2 regions of the Bradyrhizobium sp. Ses1 genome follow, and region 1 is predicted to be linked to the other one. Evidence: riboswitches for the same ligand, from Rfam matches in the RefSeq annotation. Region 1 holds a riboswitch; the other holds the start of a gene.
The links. Region 1 has a riboswitch for cobalamin ahead of AC5ZG5_RS08010 (TonB-dependent receptor). Riboswitches for the same ligand answer to the same signal wherever they lie in the genome.
Positions count from the first base shown of each region.

Region 2: it holds a riboswitch for cobalamin, as region 1 does, so the genes downstream of both, AC5ZG5_RS31230 (DUF1636 family protein) here and AC5ZG5_RS08010 (TonB-dependent receptor) in region 1, are expected to answer to the same signal.

Region 1 is NZ_JCAMOQ010000004.1:263,581-268,900, reverse strand. Features, by position in the region: gene AC5ZG5_RS08025 (ABC transporter substrate-binding protein) at 1-188, opposite strand, end outside; gene AC5ZG5_RS08020 (ABC transporter ATP-binding protein) at 188-961, opposite strand; gene AC5ZG5_RS08015 (FecCD family ABC transporter permease) at 958-1,932, opposite strand; cobalamin riboswitch at 2,115-2,312, shown strand; gene AC5ZG5_RS08010 (TonB-dependent receptor) at 2,425-4,689, shown strand; gene AC5ZG5_RS08005 (hypothetical protein) at 4,774-4,935, shown strand; gene AC5ZG5_RS08000 (hypothetical protein) at 5,049-5,320, opposite strand, start outside.
Region 2 is NZ_JCAMOQ010000036.1:71,621-76,940, forward strand. Features, by position in the region: gene cobD (threonine-phosphate decarboxylase CobD) at 1-429, shown strand, start outside; partial or broken gene AC5ZG5_RS31220 (cobyric acid synthase) at 440-1,174, opposite strand; partial or broken gene AC5ZG5_RS31225 (cob(I)yrinic acid a,c-diamide adenosyltransferase) at 1,234-1,760, opposite strand; cobalamin riboswitch at 1,804-2,021, shown strand; gene AC5ZG5_RS31230 (DUF1636 family protein) at 2,116-2,490, shown strand; gene cobW (cobalamin biosynthesis protein CobW) at 2,487-3,536, shown strand; gene cobN (cobaltochelatase subunit CobN) at 3,536-5,320, shown strand, end outside.

The DNA of each region.
Region 1 (5,320 bases):
TCGGCGGCAAAGGATTGCCAGGCCTCGCGGGAGTAGCGGCTGAGGCCCAGGATCTGCTGGGGATCGGCGAGCGAGAGCAGCAATTGATCGCTGCAGACATTCATCGAGACGATCCGCGGCGGGCTCGCCGCATGCGCGACAGTGGTGGACAAGACGAGCGCTGCAAGGCATGCCGCGAGCCGGCCCATCAGATCTCCGCCCAGGGCACGATCACCGTCTCGCGCTGATGCTCGGCGCGGAAGGCGCTGACGCGGAACACATCGGCCATGACCGTTTCCGAGAGCGCATCCGCCGGCGCGCCCTGCGATGCGAGGCGGCCCTGCGCCAGCACCAGCGCATGGTCGGCAAAGCGCGCGGCAAGGCCAAGGTCGTGCGTCACCACGATCACCAGCACGCCCTGATCGGCTGCGGCACGCAAACCCTTCATGACGTCGATCTGGTGGCGCGGATCGAGCGAGGCGGTCGGCTCGTCCGCCAGGATGATCGGCGCCTCCACCGCGAACACGCGCGCCAGCGCAACGCGGCTGCGCTCGCCGCCGGAAAGATCGGTGACACGCCGCTCCGCGAACTCCATGACATCGGCCGCCTGCATCGCCCGCACCACCGCCTCAGTGTCGCGCGGGGACAGCCGCGCCGGATCGGTCGCGCCATGCGGATAGCGGCCGAGCGCGACGATGTCGCGCGCCGGCAGCGGCCAATGCACCATGTGCCCTTGCGGAAGATAGCCGAAGCGCTTGGCCCGTTCGCGCAGCGGCAGCGCGGCAAGCGCCTCGCCTCCCACCTTGATGACGCCGTCGGAGGGAATGAGGCCGGCGAGCGCGCGCAGCAGCGTGGTTTTGCCGGCGCCGTTCGGACCGACCAGCGCGACGAGATGACCGGAGGCGAGTTGCAGCGACACATCGTTGAGCACGCGGCGGCCGGCGAGCACGACGTTGAGGTGTTCTACAACAAGCGCCGTCATGCGACGCCTCCGCCGAGCGCGCGACGCTCGCGCATGATGAGATAGAGGAAGAACGGCACGCCGATGATCGAGGTCAACACGCCCACCTTGATGTCCGACGTCGACGGGATGATGCGCACCGCGATGTCGGCCGCGAGCAACAGCGCCGAGCCGGCAAGCGCGCTCGGCACCAACAGCCGCGCCGGATCGTGGCCGATGACGGGCCGCATCAGATGCGGCGCGACCAGGCCGATGAAGCCGATGGTGCCGGTGACCGCCACCGCGCCACCAACGCCAAGCGCAACGCCTGCGATCACGAACAGGCGCAGGCGGCCGACATCGACGCCGAGGCTTTGCGCGGTCTCTTCGCCGAGCGTGAGCGCGCGGAAGGCGCTGGCTTGCGACAGCAGGATGGCCGCGCCGGCGACGATGAACGGCAGCGCCAGCGCGACATGCTGGAAGCTGCGGTCCTCCAGCGAGCCGAGCAGCCAGAACGCGATCTCGAGCGCCAGGAACGGATTGCTCGCGAGGTTCATCACCAGCGCCGTCGCAGCGCCCGCAAGGCTCGAGATCGCAAGCCCGGCGAGGATCAGGATCAAGAGGCCCGCATTGCGGCCTGCGATCGCGAGCAGCACGAAGACCGAGCCGAATGCGGCGATGATGGCGGCGACCGGCAGCGCATAGGAGCGGACGTCAGCCAACCCCAGCGCGATCACCAGCACCGCACCGAACGCCGCCGATTGCGGCGCGCCGAACAGCGAGGGCGAGGCTAAGGGATTGCGCAACAGGCCTTGCAGCGCCGCGCCTGACAGACCGAGGATGGCGCCGATCGCAAACGCCAGGATGGTGCGCGGCAGGCGAATCTCGCGCACGATCACCTGCGTGACATCGCTGCCGCCACCGAACAGCGCCTCGATCACCGTCAGCGGCGACAGCCGCACCGGGCCGGTGCCGAGCGAGATCAGCATCAGCAAGGCAACCAACGCAATCATTGCAACGGTCGCCCCCAACCGCCGCCGCGCGGCCAGACCCGCCGCTATCGTGAAATCCTGTGCACTCATCGCGCCCTGCTTCTTGCAGCGAATTCGGTGGCAGACAAGCGACACCGGAACAAAAAAACGTATGGGAGCCAGGGAGCCGCAGTTTCGCCGGGATTGACTCACGTGCCGCCGAAATCCTAGATGGCCCTGACGGTTCCTATCGGGATCAAAAGGGAATGCGGTACCGGGAAACTTCCCGTAAAGCCGCGGCTGCCCCCGCAACTGTATGCGGTGAATCCTTCGTCATATGCCACTGGGAGTCTCGGTCCTGGGAAGGCGACGAAGGGTAACGACCCGCGAGCCAGGAGACCTGCCGTCATACGTGGTCACACGCGACGATGTCGGTCGGGGAGTACAGGCATTTGCTTCACCTGAAGCGCGAAACGCGATGGTGAGCCTTGGTTCGCTGTGACGTGCCACTGACGTCATACCGAGGTCTCGCCGATGTTCTCTGCTACCACAGTCACCAAGCAACGCCGCGCGCTGCTGCTCGCGTCGAGCATGCTGGCGCCCGCTTTGTATGTTTCCGCCGCGCAGGCGCAGGAAGCGCCCTCCGAGCAATTGCCGCCGGTCGAGGTCAGGGCGCCCGGCGACCACAACCGCACCCGTGCCAAGCCCGCTTCCGACGGCACTCCAGGTCCCCGGCGGCCCGCGCCGGGCCAGGTGCCGACCAACGCGCAGCCGGCCGGCGGCGCGGGCGCTGGCGGCGCCGCCGCTGGCGGAGCTTCATCCGGTGGCGGTGGCGGCGGCCCGCAATTTGCCGGCATTGTCGGGACGTCCTCGACCGTGATCACCGCCGACGACATCGCGCATTCGCCGACCCAGGTTCTGGCCGAGATCATCGCGCAGGCCCCCGGCGTGCAGCTTCAATCGCTCTATGGCGGCGTGAACGGCGCCAAGACCTCGGTCGACCTGCGCGGCTTCGGCGCGTTCGCCACCGCCAACACGCTGTTCCTGCTCAACGGGCGACGGCTCAACGACATCGACATGGCGCAGGTGGATCTATCGACCATCCCGCTCGATTCGATCGAGCGCATCGAGATCACCCGCGGCAACAGCGGCGCCGTGCTCTACGGCGACAATGCGATAGGCGGCGTGATCAACATCGTCACCAAGACCGGTGTCGGCGGCCCGCCGGTCTCGATCCGCGGCGAAGCCGGCTATGGCTCCTTCAACCAGCGCATGGCCGCGATCTCGACCGCGATGAATTCGGGACCATGGTCGGCGTCGTTCTACGGCAACGGCATCAAGTCCGACGGCTACCGCGTGAACAATGCGCTCGACCAGCGCAACGGCGTCGGCAATCTCAACTACACGACGCCGGACCTGAAAGCCTTCCTGACGGTGACCGGCGACGACCAGAAGCTGGGCTTTCCCGGCGGCAGGCTGGTCGATCCTTCGATCGGCGTCAATCAGCTCGTCACCGATCGCAAGGGCGCCGCCACGCCGTTCGACTATGGCAACCAGCAGGGCGCGAGCGCGACGGCGGGCTTCACCAAGACGCTCCTGAACGGTGTCGACCTGATCGTCGATGGCGGCTACCGCCAGAAGGACACGCAAGGCGCGTTCTTCGGCACCTCGCCATTCATCAGCGCGGCATCCACCTACAATGACGCCGCGTTGCAGACCTGGTCGATCACGCCGCGGCTGAGCATCAACAATTCGATCTTCGGGATTCCCTCGTCGATCCTGACCGGCATCGACTATTACGATGCAACGTTCCACCAGCAGCGCGGCGCGTTCCGGGGCGTGCCGCCGATCCATACCTACGACCTGTCGCAGCAGTCGCTCGCCGGCTATTGGCAGCACACGGTTGGCCTCTTGCCCACCACCGATTTCTCCTATGGCGCGCGGGTGCAGAACACCTGGCTCAGCGCGCGCGATCGCTACGATCCGAACGCGCCGTTCGCCTTCGACGCGCAGGCGACGCCGCTCGACCAGAGCGAGACCAATTACGCGCTGCATGTCGGCGTCGAGCATCGCTTCACCGAAATGTTCTCGGTGTTCGCCCGCGCCGCGCACGCGTTTCGCACGCCCGATGTCGACGAGCGCACGTCCACCGGACCCGCGTTCGATGCGGACTTCAACCCGTTGCCGCAGAATTTCCAGTTGAAGACGCAGACCTCGCACGACGTCGAAGCCGGCTTCCGCGTCAAGACGGGCCGCTTCCAGGTGCAAACCAGCATCTACAACATGGACCTCGAGAACGAGATCCATTTCAATCCGGTGCTGTTCTACAACATCAACCTCGATCCGACCCGGCGTTATGGCTCCGAGACGCAGGCCTCGCTGCGCGTCAGCGATACCGTGTCGCTGCGCGGCGGCATGGCTTACACGCGCGCCGTGTTCCGCGAGGGACAGTTCGCGGGCAACGATGTGCCGCTGGTGTCGCGCTACACCGGCAATCTCGGCGTGACCTGGAATATCTGGGACAACTATCTCGTGTTCGATGCCACGCTGCGCGCCTGGAGCTCGCGCGTCATGGACAACGACCAGGCCAATACGCAAACGCGCATTCCGGGCGATGCGACGATCGACCTCAAGCTCAGCGGCGCCTATGAGCATTTCTTCTGGTCGGTCAGCGTCAACAACGTCCTGAATGCGCTCTATTACGACTACGCCATCGCCTCGAACTTCACGCCCGGCCGCTTCAGCGCCTATCCGCTGCCGGGTCGGACTTTCCTGGTGAAGGCCGGCGCCACGTTCTGAAGCGATCGGCCGGTCCGCGAGCCACGCGCGGACCGGCTTGTTCCGCCCGAATCAGCCATTATGTCGTGATGGCGGGAGATCGACATGGGCGGGATCGGGAAGAGAAGCCAACCTCCGAAGCAGGAAGGCGGCAAGCCAAAGCCGCCGCCTCCACCTGCGCGTCACGACGAGGACGACGACTACGAAGACGGCGACATCGCCACACCGAAGCGCGATCGCTACGGCCCCGACGACGCGCCGTTGTGAGACGCTTCGCGTCATTGCGAGCGCGGAATTGTAGGGTGGGCAAAGGAGCGCAGCGACGTGCCCACCATCAGGCACTCCGCTCGCAATGGTGGGCACGCTTCGCTTTGCCCACCCTACGACGGCTGATGCAGTCCCGCGAAATCGTCGCGCTCGATCTTGCGGATGCTCTTCACATCGAGCAGATGCGCGCCGAAGCCGCCGCGGGCGACCGTCTTTGCCAGTTTCGGCGAGACCAGAGTGAGGCCGACCGTCATCGTCAGCGGCACGGCGCTGAGCCAGTCGAGCCGCACCGGCGTCAGCTCCTCGGTGCTGGCGTTGTAGGGCCCCGAGGTCTTCAAGAGATCGCCGCACTCGACCAGAATGTCGCGCCTGGTGCCGCCGCGGG
Region 2 (5,320 bases), on a different contig from region 1:
CTCCTGATCCTGCGCTCATTCGGAAAGTTCTATGGCCTCGCTGGCTTGCGGCTCGGCTTCGTGCTTGGCGGGGAGCGAGACATCGCTGTCCTATCGGCGATGGCGGGTCCGTGGCCGGTCTCAGGTGCCGCGATCGCGGTCGGGCGGCGCGCCTTGCTGGATCGCGAATGGGCCATGGCAACCGCGAGTCGTCTCGAACGCGAATGTCAGCGGCTCGACGCCGCGGTGAAATCGCAGGGGTGGAAGCTCGTTGGCGGCACGCCGCTGTTCCGTCTCTATGAGACCGAAGACGCGCGCACGGCGCAGGCGCGGCTTGCGGGCGCACGCATCTGGTCGCGCATCTTTGAACAACAACCGCGATGGTTGCGGCTGGGTCTGCCGGGCGGCGAGGCCGAGTGGGCTCGCCTGAGCGAGGCCCTCTCGCGCTGACGTCTCCTGGTCAGCGGGCCAGCGCGAGCAGCCCTTCGACATCGAGATGAGCCTCGATGTGGTCGGCAAGCGCATCGAGCGCGCTTTCTACCTCTCCACGATACGGTTGGTCCGCCGCTGGAATGTCGAGCTGCGCGAGAAAGGACTTGCGGAAATCGTCGGACGCAGACAGGCCGTGCAGATAGCTGCCGTAGACGCGTCCGTCGCGCGAGATCGCGCCTTCCGGCGCGCCATCGAGCAGGGCGAACGGACGCGCGCGATCGGGTCCATCGGTTTGCCCGATATGGATCTCATAGGCATCGATCGGCTGTCTGGTCTCGATGTGTTGTGCGGCTACGCGGGTGAGCGTCTTCTGCTCGGTCATGACCGTGGTTACATCCAGAAGCCCGAGGCCTTGCGTTTCGCCCGCCGGTCCCTCGATCCTTTCGGGATCGGCGACGCTGCGCCCGAGCATCTGGTAGCCGCCGCAGACACCGAGCACATGACCGCCGCGGCGGTGATGTGCCAGCAGATCGATATCCCAGCCTTGCGCGCGCAGGAAGGCAAGATCGCCGCGTGTCGACTTCGAGCCGGGAATAATGACAAGCCTGGCGTCGCCGGGAATGGCCTCTCCGGGGCGAACCATCACGAGATCGATGCCGGGCTCAAGCTTGAGCGGGTCGAGATCGTCGAAATTGGCAATCCGTGACAATGCGAGAAAAGCGATCTTGCACTTGCCGGGCCTGCGCGCCTCGCCGAGCCCTAGGTCGCGTGGACAGTTATCTTAGCCAGAGCAGAGTTGCGGCGATAGCGACGACAGCGAAGGCCGGTGAGAACGACATGCGTCGTCGGTGGCTTCGAGGTTCTCCGCGATCTCCAGATAGTCGTACCGAAGCGCGATGTTGATCTCGTCGAGCACGACCATGCGCAAGGCTGGATCCCAGAATCAGTTGCTTCGCCTTGTCCCAGCCTGCCCTTGCTGCGGCGATATCGCGGGCGCGATCCTGCGTTTCCCAGGTAAAGCCTTCGCCCATTGCATAGAACTGGCAGAGGTCGCCGAAATGTCCGGTGAGCAGGCGGCGCTCGCCGGTATCCCAGGCTCCCTTGATGAATTGAACCACGGCGCAGGGAAAGCCATGCGCGACACAGCGCACGATCATGCCGAAGGCGGAGGATGATTTTCCCTTTCCTGCGCCAGTATGAACGATGATCAGTCCCTTCTCGCCGCTCTTGGTCGCCATGATCTTGTCGCGGGCGACCTTTTTCTTCGTCATTTTCGCCGCGTGGCGGGCATCTGCAGAGGCCTCGGAGGCGACGGCATCCTCGTCCTCGGCGGCATCCTGTTCAGACATCATCTGACGTGGTCCTTCGGCTTGACAAGTCGCAGGTAGAGGCAAATGGTGGGCCTGCGTTGGTTCCTGTCCTACGACAGGCGAAGAGGGAATGCGATAGAGCTCAAATCGAGAGGTTTGGGTTCGAAAAGCAGCCGCCCCCGCGACCGTGACCGGAGAGATGCCCGAAGCCACTGCCCCGAACGGGGTCGGGAAGGCGGGCACCGAAGGACAAAATCCTGCTCCGCTAGCCGGGAGACCTGCCAGCGCAACGTTTGAGACCGGCGGACGGGGTGTTCCGCGACGGGGAAGCGAGCCTTCCTTCGGATGGATTCGCGCACCTCATCGCCTCCCGCAGTTTATCCTGGAAGGGGCGATGACCGTCACACTTCATGTCTGCATTACCTGCCGGGCAGGCCAGACCGTTGCGGAGGGCGAGACTACGCCAGGCGCCCGGCTGCATGCCGCCATTCGCGATGCCGGCGTGCCGGATGGCGTCAATCTGGTTCCCGTCGAATGCCTGTCGGCTTGCACCCAGGGTTGCTCGGTCGCACTCAACGCGCCGGGACGGTGGTCCTATGTCTACGGTCGCCTGTCCGACGCCAACGCAAACGATGTGATCGCGGGCGCTGCGGCTTACGCAGCGGCGCTCGACGGCATCGTGCCATGGCGCGGCCGGCCCGAAATCTTCCGCAAGCAATCGCTTGCTCGCATTCCCTCCATCGCCATCGTGCCGGAGGCCGCCGAATGAACACGCTCGCAAAAGTCCCGCTCACGGTCGTCACCGGCTTCTTGGGATCAGGCAAGACGACGCTGATCCAGCATCTGATCACCAATGCCAACGGCAAGAAGCTTGCGGTGCTCGTCAACGAGTTCGGCAGCGAGGGCGTCGATGGCGAGATCCTGAAATCCTGCGCTGATGCAAATTGTCCGGAAGAAAACATCGTCGAACTCGCCAATGGCTGCATCTGCTGCACCGTGGCTGACGATTTCATTCCTGCGATGGAGCAACTGCTCGCGCGCAAGGTGAAGCCCGACCACATCCTGATCGAGACATCGGGGCTGGCCTTGCCAAAGCCGCTGCTCAAGGCGTTCGACTGGCCGGAAATCCGGTCGCGGATCACCGTTGATGGCGTGATTGCGCTCGCCGACGCGGAGGCCGTGGCCGCCGGTCGCTTTGCGCCGGACCCGGACGCCGTGGAAGCGCAGCGCGCGGCGGATCACAATCTCGACCACGAAACGCCGCTCTCGGAGGTGTTCGAAGACCAGATCGCCTGCGCCGATATCGTGCTGCTCACCAAGGCAGACCTGGCCGGCTCGGCAGGGCTCGAAGCAGCCAAGGCAGCGATCGAGGCCGAGATGCCGCGCCGGGTGCCGATGCTGCCGGTCGTCGATGGCGCCGTTGACGCGCGCGTGATCCTGGGGCTCGAAGCAGCTGCAGAGGATGATCTCGCTGCGCGCCCCTCGCATCATGATGGCGAGGACGAGCACGAGCACAATGATTTTGCGTCCGTCGTCGTCGATCTCCCGGAGGTCACCGATATCGATGCGCTGGTTGCATCGATCCAGCGGCTGGCGCGCGAGCAGAACGTGCTGCGTGCCAAGGGCTATATCGCGGTCGAAGGCAAGCCGATGCGCCTGCTGCTGCAATCGGTTGGCGAACGGGTGCGCCATCAGTTCGACAGGCCCTGGGGGGCGCGGCCGAAACAGTCAAAACTGGTCGTGATCGGTGAGCACGGCGACATCGACGAAGCCGCGATCAAGGCGGGACTTGGTATTGCGGGACTTGGCATCTGATGCACGTCGTCTTTCGCGAGAGCCGTGGTCTTGAGGAGACCGCGACGCCCAGGGACATCGGCCAGGATCCGGCCGATCTCGTGGCGCTCTCGTTTTCGGACTCTGATCTCGCCGCGTTTGCCTCCGGGTGGCGGCGCGGGCGCGAGAAACTGCCGTCGCTGAGGCTTGCGAACCTCGCGGAGCTGCGTCATCCGCTGTCGGTTGACACCTATGTCGAACGAACGCTGTTGCAGGCGCGCGGCATTTTGGTGCGCTTGATCGGCGGCGAGTCTTACTGGCCGTATGGACTGACGGCGCTGCATCAATTGGCGAAGGACCGCGGTATCGCGCTTGCTGTGCTGCCGGCGGATGGTCGCGATGATCTGCGGCTCGATGCGTTCTCGACTTTGCCGGTCTCGACGCTCAGACGGCTAAAAGTGCTCTGCGACAAGGGCGGGCCGGTCGCAGCGCAGGCGGCGATCGCCCAGCTTGCGCTGGCGTCGGGTCTCTATGCGGGGCCGGTCGTCGGGGAGATGGACGTTCCCGAGATGGGCTTCTACGACCCCGCGCGTGGGGTCGTTCCAACGCTGCCGGATTCCGGTGGGAAGCCGCGTGCGATCGTCACCTTCTATCGCTCTTATCTCACCGCCGCCGACACAGGTCCGGTGGATGCACTGATCGTAGCATTGCGGCGGAAGGGGTTTGATGCCTACGGTGTGTTCGCCACTTCACTGAAGGCGGCGGGCGTCGTGGATTGGTTGCGCGCGCATTTCGCGCAATGTGCTCCGGCGGCCATCGTCAATGCCACCGCGTTCTCCGCGGTTGGCGACGACGGCGCGACGCCGTTTGATGCTGCATTTTGCCCTCTGTTCCAAGTGGCGCTGTCCACGGCAAGGCGGGCGGATTGGGCCGAGTCGCTGCGCGGCCTCTCGCCCGGTGATCTGGCGATGCATGTGGTGTTGCCGGAGGTTGATGGCCGTCTGTTCGCAGGCGTGGTGAGCTTCAAATCGGCAGCCGAGCGCGACCCCGATCTGCAATTTACGCATCTTGCTCACCGGCCCGACGACGAGCGCGTCGATGCCATTACCGCGCGGGTCGTGGCTTGGCAGAGGCTTGCGGAGAAATCTGCGAGCGAGAAGCAGTTGGCGATTGTGCTCTCGAACTATCCGGGCCGCCCGCACCAGATCGCGCATGCGGTCGGACTCGACGCGCTGGCCTCCGTCGAAAGACTGCTCTCCGATCTCGGTGTAGCTGGTTTCGATGTCCAGCCGGTGCACACGCTCGGTGATGGTCTCCTGAACCGGGAATTGATATGGAGCGTCGCCGACTACCGCGCAGAGCTGGCTCGGCTTCCGCGCCAATTGCAGGATGATCTCGCGCGCGCCTGGGGCGCGCCCGAGGATGACCCGAGCTGCCGTGGCGGCGAATTTCATTTCGCGGCGATCCGGCGCGGCAAGGCAATCATCGCCGTTCAGCCGGAACGCGGCGAGGTCAGGCATCGCGATGCCGATTATCACGATCTCGCGCGTACGCCGCGTCATGCCTATGTCGCGTTCTATCTCTGGCTCAGGCAGCAGCGCGTCGACGCCGTCGTCCACATGGGTGCGCATGGCACGCTGGAATGGCTGCCCGGCAAATCCGTCGCGCTGTCGTCCGCCTGCTGGCCGGAGGCGCTGATCGGCGATGTGCCCGTCATCTATCCCTTCATCGTCAACGATCCCGGCGAAGCCGCGCATGCCAAGCGGCGGATCGGCGCCGTCACCATCGGCCATCTGCCGCCGCCGCTTGCGAAATCTGCGATGCCG